3 regions of the Streptomyces sp. NBC_01013 genome follow, and region 1 is predicted to be linked to each of the others. Evidence: riboswitches for the same ligand, from Rfam matches in the RefSeq annotation. Region 1 holds a riboswitch; each other region holds the start of a gene.
What was found. Region 1 has a riboswitch for S-adenosylmethionine ahead of OG538_RS26675 (aminotransferase class V-fold PLP-dependent enzyme). Riboswitches for the same ligand answer to the same signal wherever they lie in the genome.
Positions count from the first base shown of each region.

Region 1 (3,270 bases):
TCGTCCTGCAGTGGCTGGCCGCGGAGGGCGCCGGCAGCGGCCCCGGGGTGGCCTACCTCGCCCATGTGGTCGGCTTCGCCACCGGGTTCCTCTATGCCTGGGGACGCTATCGGCGTGAGGCTAGAGTGAAGTCTCCAGCCACGGCGACCGAGGGAGAAAGCAAGCCGTGATCACCGCGATCGTGCTCATCAAAACCAGCGTGGACCGGATTCCCGAGATCGCCGAGGCCATCGCCGCGCTGGACAGCGTCAGCGAGGTCTTCTCGGTCACCGGTACGTACGACCTGATCGCCATGGTCCGGGTGTCCAAGCACGACGATCTCGCCGATGTCATCCCCGGCCGGATCAGCAAGATCCCCGGCGTCGAGGGAACCGACACGCACGTGGCGTTCCGTACGTACTCGCAGCACGACCTGGAGGCGGCCTTCGCCATCGGTCTGGACGCGTAACCGCGTCAGCACGTGGGGCCGGGTACGGACAGCCGTCCGTACCCGGCCCCACGTGCTGACGGGACTCAGACCTGAGCGGCACCCCTGTCCGGGACGCAACGGCCGTCCTCGGTGCGGTACTTCCACTGGGCGCCCTCGCTCACGAGCTCCTTGACCGCCCGCAGGAAGCGCTCGATGTGCTCGTCCGGCGTACCGGCGCCGAAGCTGACCCGGATCGCGTTGAGCGACTTCTGGCCCGGCTCCGCCTCGGGCGCGCCGCACTCCCCGATGTCCTGCGGGTCACTGCCGAGCAGGGTGCGCACGAGGGGGTGGGCGCAGAAGAGTCCGTCGCGCACCCCGATGCCGTACTCGGCGGAGAGCGCTGCGGCGAAGTGCGAGCTGTTCCAGCCCTCCACCACGAACGAGATGACGCCGACCCTCGGGGCGTCGTCGCCGAACAGCGACAGCACCTTGACCGCGGGGACCTCGGCGAGGCCCGCGCGGACCGCGGTGACGAGCTGCTGCTCCCGGGCGACCAGGCTGTCGAACCCCGCCTCGGTGAGCGCCTTGCAGGCGGAGGCGATGGAGTAGACGCCGATGACGTTGGGTGAGCCGGCCTCGTGGCGGGCGGCGGTGGTGTGCCATTCGACGTCCACCCCGCCGTCGGCGCGCCGGGCCACCTGGCGGGACGCGCCGCCGCCGGCCAGGTACGGCTCGGCATCGCGCAGCCAGTCGGAGCGGCCGGCGAGGACCCCGGAGCCGAAGGGTGCGTACAGCTTGTGACCGGAGAAGGCGACCCAGTCGACGTCCAGCTCGTCGATGTCGACGGGGTGGTGCGGGGCGAGCTGGGCGGCGTCCAGCACGATCCGGGCGCCATGGGCATGCGCGGCGGCCGCGAGCTCCTTGACGGGCCACAACTCGCCGGTGACGTTGGAGGCGCCGGTGACACAGACCAGGGCGGGACCGTAGGGGTCGCGGACGGCGAGCGCCCGCTCCAGGGTCTCGACGGCCTGGGCCGGGGTGCGCGGCGCGTTCAGGTACGTCACGCGGGCGTCACGCCAGGGCAGCAGCGAGGCGTGGTGCTCTGTCTCGAAGACGAACACCTGGCAGTCGGCGGGCAGCGCGGCGGCGAGCAGGTTGAGCGAGTCGGTGGTGGACCGGGTGAAGACCACCTGGTCATCGGCGCGGCAGCCGAGGAACTCCGCGACGGTCACGCGGCTGCTCTCGAAGAGGTCCGTGGAGAGCTGCGAGAGGTAGCCGGCGCCGCGGTGGACACTGCCGTAGTACGGCGCGTACGCGGCCACGTCGTCCCACACCCTCTGCAGGGCCGGGGCGCTGGCGGCGTAGTCCAGCGCGGCGTAGGTGACCTCTCCGCCGGTGACCAGCGGAACCGTCACATCCTTGCCCAGAACCGGCAGCGGGGCACAAATCGACTGGTCGGTGGCAGCAGTGAGGACAGACATGACGAACTCCCGTAACAGGCAGGCGAATTCCGCGTGCCTGCGGATACGCGGCAGCACGGAGGGAAGAAAGAAGGTGTGCGGAGAAGGGCCGAAAAGCCCTATCGCATTCGCTTGCTCACAAGAGGCTCCCTGAGGACCAGGACCCCACGGGTGGACATCTCACGACGTCGAGGGGTCCGCGCTTGCCGCAGACCTCGCTGCCTGCGGCCTGGTCTTCACCCGGGGCACCCCGCCACGGACGGAGGGTTGCCGGACAGCGGGCCGGGGCCGTAGTCGCTGTCACTCATGACCTGCCCAGCATCCTGCCATACGCACGGAATCGCGCAAGGCGCAGTCCATGATCTGGACTGCGCCCCGTCTCGCACCCGACGCCCCCTCAGGCGTTGCTGGCCACGACCCATCTCTCCAGGGCCCGGCCCGCCGCGCCCGAGTCGATGGACTCGGCGGCCTTCGCGATCCCCGCGGCGAGCTGCTCGGCGAGCGTCCCCCGGCCCGGGTCCAGCGCAACCAGCGCCGCCGCCGAGTTGAGCAGGACGGCGTCCCGCACGGGGCCCGTCTCCCCGGCCAGCAGGCGGCGGGCCACATCGGCGTTGTACGACGCGTCGGCGCCCCGCAGCGCCTCCACCGGCACCAGGTCGATTCCGACGTCGCGCGGGTCGAAGGCCTCCTCGCGCACCGCACCGTCCCTGGCGATCCAGACCCGGGAGGTCGCGGTGGTGGTCAGCTCGTCCAGGCCGTCGTCGCCGCGGAAGACCAGGGCGGAGTTGCCGCGCTCGGCGAGGACCCCCGCGACGATGGGTGCCATCCGGAGGTCGGCCACACCGATCGCCTGCGAGCGCACCTTGGCCGGGTTGGTGAGCGGGCCGAGGATGTTGAACGTGGTCGGCGCGCCGAGCTCCGCCCGGGCCTTCGCCGCGTACCTCAGAGCGGGGTGGAACTTCACGGCGAAGCAGAACGTGATGCCCGCCTCCTCCGCCACCTCCACCACGCGCTGCGGGGGCAGCTCCAGATTGACGCCGAGCTTCCCCAGGACGTCGGAGGAACCGCTCGCCGACGACGAGGCGCGGTTGCCGTGCTTGACGACCTTGGCGCCGGTCCCCGCCACGACGATCGCCGACATGGTCGAGATGTTGACCGTCTTGGCCATGTCGCCGCCGGTGCCCACGATGTCGACCGTGCGGCCGGGCACATGGATGGTCGTGGCGTGCTCGTACATCGCACGGACCAGACCGGAGACCTCCGTGACGGTCTCGCCCTTGGCTCGCAGCGCCACCGCGAAGCCGGCGATCTGCACATCGGTCGCCTCACCGCTCATGATGCGGTCCATCGCCCAGGCGGTGTCGTCCGCGGTCAGGTCCTGGCCGCGGAGCAGAGGGGTCA
Region 1 is NZ_CP108687.1:6,128,077-6,131,346, reverse strand. Features, by position in the region: gene OG538_RS26685 (rhomboid family intramembrane serine protease) at 1-170, shown strand, start outside; gene OG538_RS26680 (Lrp/AsnC family transcriptional regulator) at 167-448, shown strand; gene OG538_RS26675 (aminotransferase class V-fold PLP-dependent enzyme) at 514-1,890, opposite strand; SAM riboswitch class IV at 2,064-2,181, opposite strand; gene trpD (anthranilate phosphoribosyltransferase) at 2,267-3,270, opposite strand, start outside.

Region 2 (3,270 bases), 5.2 Mb from region 1:
GGTCGAGCAGGACCTCGATGCCGGTCCTGGCGATGATCTCGGCGATCTCCTGGGCGGGGAAGGGACAGCGGTACTCGCCGTGGCTGAAGGCGAGATGGGCCCCGTTGCCGCCCTGGGCGGGCGCTCCGCCGCCGGACATGCTCTGCCGGATCAGGGGGTCGGTGTTGGCCGCGCCGAGTCCGAGCAGCAGCATGTCCCCGGCCTTGATCCGCTGTCCCCCGAGCTGGGTGTCCCGTACAGCCCAGCGTCCGGCGAGGATCTGGGTGGGTGTGTCCTCCCAGAGCACCTCGTTCATGGCCTCGCCGATGCTGCGCCGCCCGCGGGCCATGGAGTCGGCGAACGCGTCCTCCGTGAGCATCAGACGCAGGGAGTTGCTGACCCAGTCGGCCGTGGTGAGGTGCCCGGCGGCCGTGATGGCCATCAGGTCGAGCATGTACTCCTCGTCGGTGAACGCCTCGGGGAAGGCGAGCATGCGGGAGGTCACGTCGTCGCCCGGTGCGGCCCGTTTGGCGGCCACCAGCCGGGCCATGTGTTCCCCGAAGCGCAGATGGGCGGTCTGCGCGTCCGGCCCGCCGTCGGCGAGGTCCTTCAACACCTGGGCGATGGCGGCACCTTCGTCGTCGGGGAACCCGACGAGCCGGGCGAGGACGAGGACGGGGAGGGGCTCACAGAAGTCGGCGACGAGGTCGGCCGTGCCACGGCTGCACACGTCGTCGACCAGCCGGTCGGCCAACTGCTCGCAGTGAGTGCGGATCTGATGCGGGTCGGTGCCTTCGAGGGCCGGCCCCACCATCCGGACGTGCCTCCGGTGTTCCTCCCCCGCGCTGAAGTAGATGGACGGCATGGGGCGCCCCACCATCGGCAGCAGCGGCCAGTCGTCGGGGATGTGGGGCCACTGGTTCCACAGGCCGACATCGCGCGGGAACAGCTCTCCGTCGCTGGTGACTTGATGGAGCTCGCGGTACCCGATGACCAGCCAGGCGGGGAACCCGCCCGGGAGTTCGACGGGGACGACCGGCCCGTGGTCACGCCGCATCGCGCGGTAGACGGTCTGCGGTTCGGTCTGGAAGCCCGATCCGCCGAGCGGCACGGCCCCGGCGTGAGCCGGACAGCCCGGGGGCGGAGGAGGAGAGGGTGGCGCGGGCTCTGTGGAAGAAGGGCGCGTCATGAGTCCTGACTCCTGTGGCGACAGCTGCACGCGTCAAGATCATTCGATCAACGCAACTTCACTATAAGGATTTTGTGTGACGCCGGAACGGTCAACAGCGATCAATCCCGCACCATGAACGGAACAACGGATTGACATCTCAGCACAATTGATGAGCATCGCGATGTTCCGCACGAGCCCCCCGGACGTGCCGCGACAGGGCGAGCAGGACGGTCCGGGTTATGCCGGAGTGGCGCGCCCACCGCTACGGGCACCCTCGCAGAGGCCCCCGCCCTCCAACCCGACATTGACCAGCCCGGCAGTGCCGCGGGTCCCGTCGCCGTCGCCGTACTCGAGCTTCAGCGCATGCCAGCGCGCCAGCCAGTACACCCGGCCGCGGTGAGCGGCGAGGGTCTCCCGCAGCGCACCGGGGGCGTGCGTCCAGACCTCGGGGAGGTCACCCGCATAGTCGAAGGCGGGACGCAGTTCGACCCATCCGTCGTCGCGGACGTCCCCGGAGGTGAGCAGGATCTCGACGGCCTGCCCAGGCTCCTGGCGGCACTTCTTGGCATGGATCCAGTGCACGCGATGCCCTGCCGCATAGCGTGAGCAGTCATCGCTGCGCACGGAGTCGTTCTGGGTGAGATGACGCAGCATGGTGAGGTTCGCCTTCCGGGGTGAGGACCCCGTGCACCCTGCACCGCGGTCCGCTGTTCCCCGTGCCCTTCGCACGGGGCAGGTCGTCACCCGGAGCACCCGCAGCGGAGCGGGGTGCCGTCCAGCAAGCCGGGGCTGTGCACTGGAACTCATGACCCGTACAAGACTCTAACGCACGCGAACCGCCCGGCCCGACGGGTGGTCAGGAGCGGGCGACGCCCACCTCACGGACACCGCTCGCCCCCGAACCACCCACCGACCGTCACGAAGCGTTGCCACTCACCCGGTGACGAGGCCCGGGTCGCTGGTGCCGGCTTGGCCGGTCTCGACGTGTCCGGCGAAGCGCCGCAGGAACGTGGCGTCCACGTCGGAGACGACGGTGACGTCGTACCAGCTCTTGCTTCCCCGCAGGTCAAGCACGTGCTTCACGGTCGCGCCCGCACGGACGGCGAAGGTCTGGACCCCTCCCCCGTACCCCACAGCACTGCGCACGGTCAGCCGCACGGTCCCGGAACCCCCGTTGACAAGGGTGAGTTCGAGCCCTCCTCCGGCCGCGACATGACGCGCCGTCACCTCGGGCCCCGCCACCTTCCCGGCCGCCCGGAAGGTGCGCAGGAAGCCGTTGGGGCCGTGGACGGTGAGGTCGGTCACCCCTTTGGAATAGGTGGTGTTCCAGCTGTCCGCGAGGGACTTGCAGGCCTCGGTGGTGTAGGTCCAGGGCCCGTCGGTGCGGTTCGCGGAGGTCACCAGGAAGTGCGCGCCGGCAGCGGCGCCACCGCTGAAGGTGAGGCGGTACTTGCCGGTGGACGTATCCGCTGCACCGTCGACGAAGGGCGCGTAGCGCAGGGGCCGGGTCGGCCGGGCCCCCTTCTCCTGTCTGGGCACGCTGCCGGCGGCGGGTGGCACGGGGACGTAGTCGGGGTGCCGGAGGCGGTCCGGAGGCTCGTAGGCGTCGGTCGACGGCAGCGACGCGGCGGAGGTGTCCGTACGACGGAAGTCGAAGGCGGAGGTGAGGTCGCCGCAGACGGCGCGCCGCCAGGGCGAGATGTTGGGCTCGCGCACGCCGAAGCGCTGTTCCATGAACCGGATGACGGAGGTGTGGTCGAAGACCTCGGAGCACGCGTACCCACCGGTGCTCCAGGGGGAGACGACGAGCATGGGCACCCGCTGGCCGAGCCCGTACGGCCCGGCGGCGTACCGGAGGTCGCCGGGGAAGTAGTCGGCGGAGGTGTCGACGGTGGACAGTCCCTGCGCGGGCCCCGACGGAACGAAGGGCGGCACGACGTGATCGAAGAACCCGTCGTTCTCGTCGTAGGTGATGAAGAGGGCGGTCCGGCCCCAGACCTCGGGATCGGCGGTCAGTGCGTCCAGGACCTGCGAGATGTACCAGGCACCGTAGTTGGCCGGCCAGTTGGGGTGCTCGCTGTACGCCTCCGGAGAGACGATCCACGACACCTTCGGCAGCG
Region 2 is NZ_CP108687.1:897,672-900,941, forward strand. Features, by position in the region: gene OG538_RS03845 (cytochrome P450) at 1-1,168, opposite strand, end outside; gene OG538_RS03850 (hypothetical protein) at 1,388-1,804, opposite strand; SAM riboswitch class IV at 1,852-1,961, opposite strand; gene OG538_RS03855 (phosphocholine-specific phospholipase C) at 2,084-3,270, opposite strand, start outside.
Region 2: it holds a riboswitch for S-adenosylmethionine, as region 1 does, so the genes downstream of both, OG538_RS03850 (hypothetical protein) here and OG538_RS26675 (aminotransferase class V-fold PLP-dependent enzyme) in region 1, are expected to answer to the same signal.

Region 3 (3,270 bases), 2.4 Mb from region 1:
GCGAGGTCGCGGCCACCGCGTCGAGCGTCTTGAGGCCGTCACCGGTGTTCAGGATGACGGTGGTGAGCGCCGGGTCGAGCAGACCGGCGTCGATCAGCTTCTTCGTCACGCCCACGGTCACCCCGCCCGCCGTCTCGGCGAAGATGCCCTCGGTGCGGGCCAGCAGCTTGATCGCGTCGACGACCTGCTCGTCGTTGACGTCCTCGACGGCACCACCGGTGCGGCGGGCGATGTCCAGGACGTACGGGCCGTCGGCCGGGTTGCCGATCGCCAGGGACTTGGCGATGGTGTTCGGTTTCTGCGGCCGCACGACGTCGTGTCCGGCCTTGAAGGCGACGGAGACCGGGGAGCAGCCCTCGGCCTGGGCGCCGAAGATCTTGTACGGCTTGTCCTCGACCAGGCCCAGCTTGATCAGCTCCTGGAGACCCTTGTCGATCTTCGTGAGCTGCGAGCCGGACGCGATCGGGATGACGAGCTGATCGGGCAGCTGCCAGCCGAGCTGCTCGCAGATCTCGTACGCGAGGGTCTTGGAGCCCTCGCCGTAGTACGGGCGCAGGTTGACGTTGACGAAGCCCCAGCCCTCGCCCAGCGGGTCGCCGATGAGCTCGGAGCAGAAGCGGTTGACGTCGTCGTAGTTGCCCTCGATGCCGACCAGTTCACCGCCGTACACCGCGGCCATGACGACCTTGCCCTGCTCCAGGTCGTGCGGGATGAACACGCACGAGCGCAGACCGGCGCGGGCGGCGGCGGCGCCCACGGCGCCGGCGAGGTTGCCGGTGGAGGAGCAGGACAGGGTGGTGAACCCGAAGGCGCGGGCGGCCTCGACGGCGATCGCGACGACGCGGTCCTTGAAGGAGTGCGTCGGGTTGCCGGAGTCGTCCTTGACGTACAGACCGCCGGTGACGCCCAGCTCGCGGGCGAGGTTGTCGGCCTTGACCAGCTTGGTGAAGCCGGGGTTGATGTTGGGCTTGTCCGCGACATCGGAGGGGACCGGCAGCAGCGGCGCGTAGCGCCAGATGTTGTTGGGTCCGGCCTCGATGCGCTTCTTCAGCTCGTCCGGGGAGCCGCTCGGCAGGTCGTACGCCACTTCGAGCGGCCCGAAACAGGACGCGCAGGCGAAAAGGGGGCCGAGTGCGAATCGCTCTCCGCATTCGCGGCAGGAAAGCGCCGCGGCGGGACCGAGATCCACGGAAACTTCGGTGTGTGCTGCAACAGTCTCAACAGCCATGATGGCGAGGCCCTTTCTCCTCATCTTCCTCGCGACGCATTTCGTCACGAGACGGAATTGGCACCTTCCCCACCTGACCTCGCGGTCGGCGGGAGGGTTGCCGGGACTTCAACGGGCCGTTCCCTCTGTCCCTCTGGATGAGCGCTGTGGCACTGGACCATGGATCCAGGCGTTTATCGGCGGACGGACCCCGGCATGCGACGGCCATCTGCGTTGTTCAAGACTGTAACCGAAGCATCGGACTGTTGAGATAGTCGTCCGAACCGCGAGATGGATCACATACAGGGAGTATCGACCGTGCTGGAAGAGGTCGAACGCTGGCTGACCGGGCGTTCCTGGTCAGCCGCCGACCGTCCGCTGGACCGTCTGCTGGATGCCAGGAACGACACGCACGGGCCGAGCGTGAGTGTCGTGCTGCCCGCGCTGAACGAGGCGGAGACGGTCGGGGACATCGTCACGACGATCCGGCGCGAGCTCATGGAGAAGGTCCGGCTGGTCGACGAGCTCGTGGTGATCGACTCCGGCTCGACGGACGCCACCACGGAGGTCGCCCGCCGGGCGGGCGCCCGGGTGGTCCACCGGGACGCCATCCTGCCCCGCATACCGGCGGTCCCCGGCAAGGGCGAGGTGCTGTGGCGGTCACTCCTGGTGACCGGCGGCGACATCGTCTGCTTCATCGACGCGGACCTGAAGGACTTCTCGGCGGACTTCGTCTCCGGCATCGTCGGCCCGCTGCTGACCGATCCCTCGGTGCAGTTCGTCAAGGCGATGTACGACCGGCCGTTCGGTGACACCACCGGTCAGGGCGGCCGGGTCACCGAAATGGTGGCACGCCCGCTGCTCAATCTGCACTGGCCCCAGCTGGCCGGCTTCGTGCAGCCCCTGGGCGGCGAGTACGCCGTGCGCCGCTCGCTGCTGGAGCGGCTGCCCTTCCCGGTCGGTTACGGAGTGGAACTGGGCCTGCTCGTCGACTCCCTGCACACGGTCGGCCTGGACGCGCTCGCGCAGGTCGACGTCGGCGTCAGGAAGCACCGCCACCAGGACGGCCAGGCGCTCGGCCGGATGGCCGCCGCCATCTACCGGACCGCCCAACTCCGCCTCTCCCGGGGCCATCTGGTCCGCCCCGCGCTGACCCAGTTCGAGCGCGGCGAGCACGGCTTCGTCCCGCACACGTACCCGGTGGACACCGAGGAACGGCCGCCGATGCTGGAGATCGAGGAGTACGTTTCACGGCGCGCGGCGTGACTTCGCACGTTTGGGCGGTTCGCGATCGGGCTAGATTCCGCAACATGGTCTCCGAGCACGCCCCTCAGCCCGCTGCCCAGGTACTCGTCGCGTCCAACCGCGGCCCGGTCTCGTACGCGCTGCACGAGGACGGCACCCTCGATGCGAAACGGGGCGGGGGCGGACTCGTCTCCGGCCTGAGCGCCGTGGACGACAAGATGTGGGTGTGCGCCGCCCTCGGGGACGGCGACCGGGAGGCGGTGCGGCGCGGGGTCGGCGAGCCGGGCGTCCGGATGCTCGACATCGACGCGGACGTGCACGCCGACGCGTACAACGGCATCGCCAACTCGGTGCTCTGGTTCGTCCACCACCTGCTCTACCAGACCCCCGTCGAGCCCGTCTTCGACGCGGAGTTCCGCCGGCAGTGGGCCTCCTTCGAGACGTACAACCGGGCCTTCGCCGCTGCGCTGGCCGAGGAGGCGGGCGAGGGCGCGGCGGTCCTCGTGCAGGACTACCACCTGGCCCTGGTGCCCGGCATGCTCCGTGAGCTCCGCCCCGACCTGCGGATCGGCCACTTCTCGCACACCCCGTGGGCGCCCGTCGACTACTTCCGGCTGCTGCCCGACGACATCGCCGAACAGCTGCTGCACGGCATTCTGGGCGCCGATCGGGCGGCGTTCCTGACCCGCCGCTGGGCGGACGCCTTCATCGGCTGCTGCGCGGAGATCCTCGGCGGTACCGGCCGTACCCGGATCGGGGTGCACGGCCTCGGCGCCGACGCGGACTTCCTGCGCCGCCGAGCGGGCGAAGCGGACGTG
Region 3 is NZ_CP108687.1:3,714,641-3,717,910, forward strand. Features, by position in the region: gene thrC (threonine synthase) at 1-1,228, opposite strand, end outside; SAM riboswitch class I at 1,246-1,372, opposite strand; gene OG538_RS15935 (glucosyl-3-phosphoglycerate synthase) at 1,526-2,473, shown strand; gene OG538_RS15940 (trehalose-6-phosphate synthase) at 2,518-3,270, shown strand, end outside.
Region 3: it holds a riboswitch for S-adenosylmethionine, as region 1 does, so the genes downstream of both, thrC (threonine synthase) here and OG538_RS26675 (aminotransferase class V-fold PLP-dependent enzyme) in region 1, are expected to answer to the same signal.